DNA from 3 places in the Microbacterium sp. W1-4-2 genome. Region 1 is predicted to be linked to each of the others. Evidence: predicted binding sites of a transcription regulator. Region 1 holds the regulator's gene; each other region holds the start of a gene.

Region 1 (3,213 bases):
ACCCCGGCAGCTGCAGGCGCAACCCGGTCTCGACGCCGGCGGGGATGTCGACGGCCACCGTGCGCCGCGCCCGGACGCGCCCCTGCCCCTGGCAGCTGGCGCACGGGTAGGGGATCGTGGTGCCGTAGCCCTGGCACACGCCGCACGGGGCACTGGTGACGACGTTGCCCAGAAGGCTGCGCACGGTGCGCTCGACGTGCCCGCTGCCGTGGCAGATCTCGCAGGTCACAGGCGATGTGCCGGGCTGGCAGCACGACCCTTCGCACGTCTCGCACAGCACCGCCGTGTCGACCTCGAGCTCGCGATGAGTGCCGAACACGACGTCCGCGAGGTCGAGTGTGACCCGCACGAGCGCGTCCTGCCCGCGTTCGCGCCGCGACCGCGGTCGCGCCGCGCGCGCTCCCCCGCCGCCGAAGAACGTCTCGAAGATGTCGCCGAAGCCGCCGAAGCCGGCGCCCCCGCCGAACGGCGAGTCGCCGCCCATGTCATAGCGGCGCCGCTGCTCGGGGTCGCTGAGCACGTCGTACGCGTGCGTGACGAGCTTGAAGCGTTCTTCGGCGTCCGGTCCCGGGTTCACATCCGGGTGCAGTTCGCGCGCCAGACGCCGATACGCCTTCTTGATCTCGTCCGGTGACGCGTCCCGCGCCACGCCCAGCACGTCATAGTGGTCCTGGTCAGCCACAATCGCCTTCCTGCCCGCCGGTGCGGGATCGCCTCTCGTCCGTCCCGCTCACCGCGACGTGTCGTCGTCTTCGAGCAGCCGGCTCAGATAGTGCGCGACGGCTCGCACCGCCGCAAGATTCGTGGGGTAGTCCATGCGCGTGGGGCCGAGCACCCCGACGCGCGCACGGGCGCCGGTCGCATCGTAGTCGCCGGCGATGACGGATGCCTCGGACAGCCCGAACGCCTCGTTCTCACGTCCGATCGAGGCGGCCAGGCCCTCGCGGTCGGCGACCATCTCGCTCATCAGGCGCAGGATCGTCACCTGTTCTTCGATGGCCTCCAGCAGCGGATAGATGCTGCCCCGGAAGTCCGACTCGCGGCGGGCGAGCGTGGCGGCGCCGGCCATCAGCAGGCGGTCCTGGCGGAACTCCTCGAGCTCTTCGGACACCACTCGCAGCACCATGGCGGCCGCGGCATCCTCGCGCGTCCCGGTGATCGGCTCCCCGCCGAGCGCGGAGGCCACGGCGGCCGCGCCGTCCCGCACGCTGTACCCCGTCACGAGGGCCGCCACACGCGTGCGCAGCCCGGCGATCTCGGTCTCGTCGAGCGCCTCGGGGACCCCGACGACGCGCTGCGAGACACGCCCGGTGTCGGTGACCAGGATCACCAGGATCCGGGCGCCGAGGTCGACGATCTCGACGTGCGAGACGTGCGCCCGGGCGAACGACGGATACTGCACGATCGCGACCTGGCCGGTGAGGCTCGTGAGGGCCCGCACGGTGCGCGAGAGCACGTCGTCGAGGTCGGTCGACCCGTCGAGGAACGTCGTGATCGCGGTGCGCTGGGCCGGCGAGAGGGGCCGCAGCTGTGCGAGATGGTCGACGAACACACGGTACCCCTTGTCGGTGGGCACCCGTCCCGACGAGGTGTGCGGTGCGGCAATGAGTTCTTCGTCCTCGAGCAGCGCCATGTCATTGCGGATCGTGGCTGCGGACACCCCGAACGCGTGCCGGTCGACGATCGTCTTGCTGCCGACGGGCTCGCGCGTCTCGACGTAGTCCTGCACGATCGCCTGGAGCACCTGCAGACCTCGCTCGCTGACCATGGCTGCCTCCTCTCCGACCTCACGCGCCGACTTCTGGCACTCTCGTACGCTGAGTGCCAATTCTACCGGACGGCCCGGACGCGGCGCTGAACAGCATCCCGTGTCGGCTCAGACGGCCGAGTACGCGACGATGCCGCGGCGCACGAGCTCCAGCGCCTGCCGTGCACGCCGGGCCACCGGTCCGTCGGCGACGAGCGAGAGCTGATCGAGCAGGTCGATGGTCTGCTTGGCCCAGCGGACGAAGTCGCCCGCGGCCATGTCGGCCTCGACAAGCACGCGGTCGAGGGCCCCGCCGCGCGCCCACGTGTGCATCGCCTGCGCGAGTCCGGTAGCGACCTCGCCGGTGCCGGGCAGGTGGTGATCGTGCTCGATGTCGTCCAGCTGCGCCCACAGCAGCTGGGTCGCGGTCAGGGCGGTGCGGAACGGCCCTCGCGGCAGCGTGCGGTCGCCGGCGGCGGCCTCGTCGCGGCGGGGTTCGTACACGAGGCAGCACACGAGCGCGGCCAGGCCCGCGGCATCCAGGTCCTTCCACAGGTCGGTGCGCAGGGCCTCGGCGACGAGCAGGTCCCGCTCGCCGTAGATGCGGCGCATCGTGCGGCCGGCGTCGGTCAGCGCGGTGGCCCCGCCGTCGGCGACGCGCACGTAGTCGAGAGCCGCCAGCACGTCGACCACGCGGTCGAACTGGCGGGCGACGCTGCCGGTGCGGTTCGCGATCTGCGTGCGCAGCCGGTCGGTCTGGCGCTGCAGCTTCCAGTACCGCTCCGCCCACCGGGCGTGGTTCTCGCGGTCGGGGCAGGAATGGCAGGGATGCCGCTGCATGCGCCGCCGCAGCGACTCGATCTCGCGCAGCCGCTTCTGCCGCGCGGCGTGCGAGGCCCCGGCGTCCTTGCGGTTCTGCTTCTCGAGGTCGCTGAGCCGGCGGCGGATGCCGGAGTACTCGACGAAGTCGCCGCGGTCGCACGTCATCGCCTTCGCATAGCCGGCCAGCGACTCCTCCTGCTCGCGCACCTGCCGGGCAAGGCCCACGACGGCGCGATCGGCCTGGAACTGCGCGAACGACGACTCGAGGATCTCGCGGGCCCGCGGCCGTCCGAACTGGTCGATGAGGTTCACCGCCATGTTGTATGTGGGGCGGAAGCTCGAGTTCAGGGGATACGTCCGGCGCGAGGCGAGCGCCGCGACCGCCTGCGGGTCCATTCCCTCGGTCCATTGGATGACGGCGTGGCCCTCGACGTCGATCCCGCGCCGGCCGGCGCGACCGGTGATCTGGGTGTACTCCCCCGACGTGATCGCCACGCGCGCCTCGCCGTTGAACTTCTCCAGCTTCTCGAGCACGACGGTCCGCGCCGGCATGTTGATGCCGAGGGCGAGCGTCTCGGTGGCGAACACGACCTTGACGAGCTTGCGCTGGAACAGCTCCTCGACGACCTCTTTGAACGCAGGCA
Region 2 (3,213 bases), 960 kb from region 1:
CCCCCGCGAGGGTGCGTGACACGGTCATCGGGCTCACGCCCGCCCGTTCGGCGACCTCCTTGACGGTGGGGCGCCGACGCTCATCGCTCATGTCCGCAGCTCCTCGCTTCTTCGAGGGAACGTTATCACCAGGGGTGCGGCTGGTCTGCGCTCGGCCGGACGACGCTTCGGGTGCCTCACCCCACGCGGTCGGTGAGGACCGCCATGCGCCGCGTGCCGACCCGGGTGAGGATCAGGGTGGCGGACTCGTCGCCGCGCAGCGCGAGGGCGCGACGGAATGCGGCGGGATCGACATCCACCCCGCGCTTCTTGATCTCGAGCGTGCCGATGCCGCGTGCGCGCAGGGCCGCACCGAGCGCCTTCGCGCCCGTCGGCAGCTTCTCGCGCACGCGGAACGACTGCACGAACGGGCTCGTCAGCGCCGCGTCGCCGGTGACGTAGGCGATGTGCGGGTCGAGCATGCCGCCGTCCAGCTGCCGGGCGACCTCGCCGATCAGCCGCGCCCGGATCACCGCACCGTCTGGCTCGTGCAGGTAGGCGCCGAGCTCGCGCACCTCGGCGTCCTCGGAATCGTCCGGCGCCGTCAACTCGTGCGCGTCGTCGCCGCGCAGCACCAGGGCCGCCCGGCGCACGCCGTCGCGGGCGAGCCGGCCGCTCCACACGACGAGCTCGACGACGCTGCCGCCGTCGCTGACCCACTGCGTCTCGGCGTCATCGGGCAGCGCGCCGCGGTCGTGCCCCGGCCCGAGCTTGATCCCGGTCGGGATGCGCCCGGCGGTCTCGAACGCCCACTCCAGCGGCGGCGAGTACTCGGCGGACGCGACGCGCTGCGTCTCGCGGTGCCCCGCTGTGCGGCGAGCGGGGTCGAGCCACACGGCATCCACGTCGTCGAGATCGGATGCCTCGGCCCGGCCGTGCACGACGCTCGCGGCCGTGCCGAAGGCGGCGAGGTTGTAGGCCGCTATCGCCGCGGTCACCTCGTCGGCGTCGACCGCGCGCACCGCCAGGCCCGCGCCGGCGAACGCGAGCGCGTCGCCGCCGATGCCGCAGCCGAGGTCGGCGACCGTTCCGATGCCGGCGGCGCGCAGGCGCCGCGCATGGTGGATCGCGACCGGCAAGCGCGTGGCCTGCTCCAGACCCGCGCGGGTGAACAGCATCCTGTCTGCGAAGTCCCCGAACTTCGCCCGCGCCTTCGCCCGCAGATGCGCCTGGCCGACCACGGCCGAGACCAGGTCGGGGGAGTGCCGGGCCGCGCGCAGCCGCGACACGGCCCGGGCGACGGCGTCGGTGGTGGCGATCGGCCCGAGGTCGTCGAGCAGCCGCAGACCGTCGGCGGTCAGCAGTGCCGTCAGCTCGGACATCTCCATCGCTCCAGGGTACGGTGACCCGGATTGGCACTCGCGTTGCGTGAGTGCCAATGGATGCCTAAACTGGGATCAGCACTCGACACGTCAGAGTGCTAACGAGTCTTCAGTCTCAACAAGGAAGAGGTAGACCGTGTCGGTTTCCATCAAGCCGCTCGAGGACCGCATCGTCATCAAGCAGGTCGAGGCCGAGCAGACCACCGCGAGTGGCCTGGTCATCCCCGACACCGCGAAGGAGAAGCCCCAGGAGGGCGAGGTCGTCGCGGTCGGCCCCGGCCGCATCGACGACAACGGCAACCGTGTTCCGCTCGACGTCGCCGTGGGCGATCGCGTGCTGTACAGCAAGTACGGCGGGACCGAGGTCAAGTTCGGCGCCGACGAGTACCTCGTCCTGTCGGCGCGCGACGTCCTGGCGGTCGTCGTCCGCTGAGGCCCGCTGTTTCAGAAGGCCCGGGTGCTGCGGCATCCGGGCCTTCGGCGTTCCCGGGGTGGATTGATCGCCCGATCCCTACCCGGCCGAGCGCCCAATCCATACCCGTCGAGCGCCCAATCCATAGGGACTGGGCGAGTCCACACCCTCTGGGGTATTGATTCGCCGAATCCATAGGGATTGGGAGATGGCAATGGGCATGCCGTGGTCGCGGCCGTGGTCGGGGCCGTAGTCGGGGCGGGGGCGGGGGCCTCGGCGCGGAGGGAGTGTCGATGCGACGAACTAGGCTGGTGCAGTGAAGCAGACCGAGGCGCGGCGGCGGAACGACACCGTCGTCGGGGGCGTGTATGCGTTCGTCGCCTACCTGCTGTGGGGGATGTTCCCGCTCTACTTCCTGCTGCTTCTGCCGTCCACGCCGTGGGAGGTCGTGGCGTGGCGGGTGCTGCTGTCGCTCGTGTTCTGTGTGATCGCGTTGAGCGTGACGCGCACCTGGGGGTCGCTGTGGCGCATCGTGCGCCGGCCGCGGCTGCTCGGATGGACGGCGGCCGCCGGCATCCTGATCTTCGTCAACTGGACCGTCTACCTGGTCGCGACCCTCACCGGGCACGTGATCGAGGCAAGCCTGGGGTACTTCATCAACCCGATCGTGACGGTGCTGCTCGGCGTGCTCGTGCTGCGCGAGCGCCTGCGCACAGCGCAATGGATCGCGATCGCGATCGCCGTGATCGCGGTGGTGGTCATCGTGATCGGCTACGGGCAGATGCCGTGGATCGCGCTCGCGCTCGCGTTCTCGTTCGGCCTGTACGGACTGGCCAAGAACCGCGTCGGCCCCTCGGTCGACGCGGTCAGCGGGCTCACGCTCGAGACCGCGTGGCTCACGCCGGTCGCCGCCGTCATGCTGATCTGGATCGGCGGCACCAGCGGCATCACGCTCGGCGCCGAGGGCGCGTTCCACGCCGTCATGCTCGCGCTGGCGGGCGTGGTCACCGCCGTGCCGCTGCTGCTGTTCGCCGCCGCGACCCGACGAGCGCCGCTCAGCCTGGTGGGGCTGCTGCAGTTCCTCACGCCGATCCTGCAGTTCCTCACCGGGGCGTTCCTGCTGCACGAGTCGATGTCGCTCGAGCGCTGGATCGGGTTCGGCCTGGTCTGGGTCGCGCTGGTGGTGCTCACCGCCGACTCGCTGGCGCACGCGCGACGCTCCCGCCGGGGCGTGAGCAGCGTCGCCGACATCGCCTGAGACACCCGCGATCGTTAGCGCACCGAGATCATCGGTTGCGGCTCATCATGCCGTTCACGCCATATGGTTAGAGCACCCGAAGTGGGCACAGTCCACGTTCAAAGCAAAGGAGCACCATGAACGGATTGAGAGGCCTGCGGCGCGGCAGGATCGCAGCTGCGATCACGCTTGCCGGTGCGGCT
Region 3 (3,213 bases), on a different contig from region 1:
GCGCCGAGCGGGTGACCTTGGTCGGGTCGATGATGCCCTGCGCGAACAGGTCGCCGTACTCGCCGGTCGCGGCGTTCAGGCCGTGCCCCGAGGGCAGGCCCGACACCTTGTGCGCCACGACGCCCGGCTCCAGACCCGCGTTGGCGGCGATCTGCTTGAGCGGGGCCTCGATGGCGACCTTGACGATGTTCGCACCGGTCGCCTCGTCGCCCTCGAGGCTCAGCGCCTCGAAGGCCTTCTCGCCGGCCTGGATGAGCGCGACACCGCCACCGGCGACGACGCCCTCCTCGACGGCCGCCTTCGCGTTGCGGACGGCGTCCTCGATGCGGTGCTTGCGCTCCTTGAGCTCGACCTCGGTGGCCGCACCCGCCTTGATGACGGCCACGCCGCCGGCGAGCTTGGCGAGGCGCTCCTGCAGCTTCTCGCGGTCGTAGTCGCTGTCGGTGTTCTCGATCTCACGACGGATCTGCGTGACGCGACCCTCGATCTGAGCGGCCTCGCCGGCACCCTCGACGATCGTGGTCTCGTCCTTGGTGACGATGACCTTGCGCGCACGGCCCAGCAGGTCGAGGGTGGCGTTCTCGAGCTTGAGACCGACCTCCTCGGTGATGACCTGGCCACCGGTGAGGATGGCGATGTCCTGCAGCTGCGCCTTGCGGCGGTCGCCGAAGCCCGGGGCCTTGACGGCGACGGACTTGAAGATGCCGCGGATCTTGTTCAGCACCAGCGTGGCCAGCGCCTCGCCCTCGACGTCCTCGGCGATGATGACGAGCTCCTTGCCGTCCTGGATCACCTTGTCGACGACGGGCAGCAGGTCCTTGATGTTGCCGATCTTCTGGTTCGCGATGAGGATGTACGGGTCCTCGAACACCGCCTCCTGGCGGTCGGGGTCCGTGACGAAGTAGGGGTTGATGAAGCCCTTGTCGAAGCGCATGCCCTCGGTGAGCTCGAGCTCGGTGCCGAACGTCTGCGACTCCTCGACGGTGACCACGCCCTCCTTGCCGACCTTGTCGATCGCCTCGGCGATCAGGTCGCCGATGGTGGGGTCGGCGGCGGAGATCGACGCGGTCGCGGCGATCTGCTCCTTCGACTCGACCTCCTTGGCCGATGCGTGCAGCTGCTCGATGACGGCCGCGACGGCCTTCTCGATGCCGCGCTTGAGCGAGATCGGGTCGGCGCCGGCGGCGACGTTGCGCAGCCCTTCGCGCACGAGCGCCTGGGCGAGCACCGTGGCGGTGGTCGTGCCGTCACCTGCGACGTCGTCGGTCTTCTTGGCGACCTCCTTGACCAGCTCGGCGCCGATCTTCTCGTACGGGTCGTCGAGCTCGATCTCCTTGGCGATCGACACGCCGTCGTTCGTGATGGTGGGGGCGCCCCACTTCTTCTCGAGCACGACGTTGCGACCGCGGGGGCCGAGGGTCACCTTGACGGCGTCGGCCAGCGTGTTCAGGCCGCGCTCGAGACCGCGGCGGGCCTCCTCGTCGAAAGCGATGATCTTTGCCATGTGTGTGTCGTCCCTCCCGGACGTTGGCTGACGGTCTTTAGCACTCACTCAATGCGAGTGCTAATCCATTCTGGCACTCGCCCCTGTCGAGTGCAAGCCGCCCGGAACGGCTACGGCGTGGTCGACGGCGAGGGCGACGCGACGCGATCGGTGCCCAGCACGACGGCCAGCTGCTTCGCCTTGGGGTCGTCCGTCGGCTGGTACTTATCGCTCTGCGCGGTCACCGCGCCGCCGATCACGTCGGCCAGCCCCTTGGCCGCCGCCGCGTCCGCGGGCGCGGCGTAGTAGATCGTGGTGGTCGGGTACGTCGAACCGGCCTCGCCGGGCGAGACCTTGGCCGCGGACCAGCCGGCGTGCACCACGACGTCCTTCTCGCGCGTGGCCACCCCCGGCTGCCCGGTGGCGTTCAGGATCAGCACCGAGTACGACGTGTCGACGACGGGGGTGATCGTGGGGGCGGCCGTCGGCGGCACCGCATCGGGTGCGCCGTGCAGGCGGTCGGTCACGATCAGGGTCCCGAGCACGCCCAGCCCGATGAGCACGACGGTCGCCACGACCGCCCAGGCGAACACGACGCCGCCGCGCAGGTGCGGGTTCTCGGCGCGGTGCGCACCGACCCGATCGGCGTCAGCCGGCACGTCGTCGAAGCTGTCGTGCGGAAAGCTCTCGGTCGGCACCACTGCATGCTACCCGTCGGCGTTCAGTGCATGCTGCCGACGTGCGGCATGGATCAGGCCACGCCCGAGACGCGGGCGATCCGGGCGCGCTGCCGTTCGTCGCGGCGACGTCGCAGACGGCCGACCAGCAGTGGGTCATACTCCAGTGCGTCGGTCGTGTCGATGAGGCGGCCGAGCAGCTGGTAGTACCGGGCGGGGGCGAGGTCGAGCTCGGCGCGGATCGCTTCTTCCTTCGCGCCGACGTGGCGGGTCCAGCCGGCCTCGAAGTCGAGGATCACGCGGTCGCTGTCGTTCAGAGGCACGTCCCCACGCTAACCCCGCGACGCCACGGCGGCGGGGCGCCACTCCAGATCGTCGCCGATCGGCTGCACGATCGCGCCGAGCGGGTCGACCGCCGCGACGACGGCGCCGTCCAGGGCGAGCGCGAAGGATCCGTTCGGCCACGCTCCAGCGTCGGGGGTGGGATGCCACTGCCCGCGCAGACCGGAGTGCAGGGCCGCGGCATCCATCGTGATCCAACGGCCGGCCGCACGGGCAGCGGCGACGATGCGCTCGCGGGGCTCTCGGGGCACGTGCACGAGCACACCCGGCGTGGTCACGACGAGGGTCGCGCCGGCGGGGGCCTGCGCGGCCAGGTGCGTCAGCGCGTCGGCAGCGTCGGCCGCCACCAGCCGGGGCGGATCGGCGGCCGCGATGTCGAGGGCCGCCTCGATGCGCGCGGCGCGCCCGTGCTCCCCCGGCCACACCAGCCCGGTCAGCCATGCCCGGTCGGCCCCGTCGCGTGCGTCGCGCGGCTGCAGGTCGATGCCGGCGCGCCAGACCACCTCGGGCAGCCGGAGCCCCGGCTGCCACGGTCCGCGCCAGCGTGCGCGCAGCACCACGGAGCTCACGCCGTCGGCCGGATCGAGGGCGTGCACCGCCCGCTCGTCGTCGTACCGGTACGAGTAGCGGTCCGGATACAGGCACAGTCCCGCGCTCGCGCCGACCTCGAGCAGCGCGACCGGACCGTCGATGCGGCTGAGCGCGAGCAGC

The links. The regulator HrcA, encoded in region 1, represses chaperone genes, less so after heat shock. The targets are predictions, from matches to a motif close to TTNGCACTCGNNNNNNNCGAGTGCNAA.
Region 2: a site for HrcA is predicted at 1,392-1,418, ahead of groES (co-chaperone GroES). Genes of this name have one in related genera too.
Region 3: a site for HrcA is predicted at 1,542-1,568, ahead of groL (chaperonin GroEL). Genes of this name have one in related genera too.

What each region holds. Positions count from the first base shown of each region.
Region 1 covers NZ_JBYRJC020000001.1:1,126,339-1,129,551, reverse strand. The annotation lists gene dnaJ (molecular chaperone DnaJ) at 1-682, opposite strand, end outside; gene hrcA (heat-inducible transcriptional repressor HrcA) at 731-1,768, opposite strand; gene AC3RX0_RS05165 (DEAD/DEAH box helicase) at 1,877-3,213, opposite strand, start outside.
Region 2 covers NZ_JBYRJC020000001.1:164,065-167,277, forward strand. The annotation lists gene AC3RX0_RS00805 (LacI family DNA-binding transcriptional regulator) at 1-91, opposite strand, end outside; gene AC3RX0_RS00810 (THUMP-like domain-containing protein) at 177-1,367, opposite strand; gene groES (co-chaperone GroES) at 1,498-1,794, shown strand; gene rarD (EamA family transporter RarD) at 2,090-3,031, shown strand; gene AC3RX0_RS00825 (ABC transporter substrate-binding protein) at 3,148-3,213, shown strand, end outside.
Region 3 covers NZ_JBYRJC020000003.1:95,932-99,144, forward strand. The annotation lists gene groL (chaperonin GroEL) at 1-1,504, opposite strand, end outside; gene AC3RX0_RS13055 (LytR C-terminal domain-containing protein) at 1,615-2,181, opposite strand; gene AC3RX0_RS13060 (DUF3263 domain-containing protein) at 2,235-2,483, opposite strand; gene AC3RX0_RS13065 (DUF2332 family protein) at 2,493-3,213, opposite strand, start outside.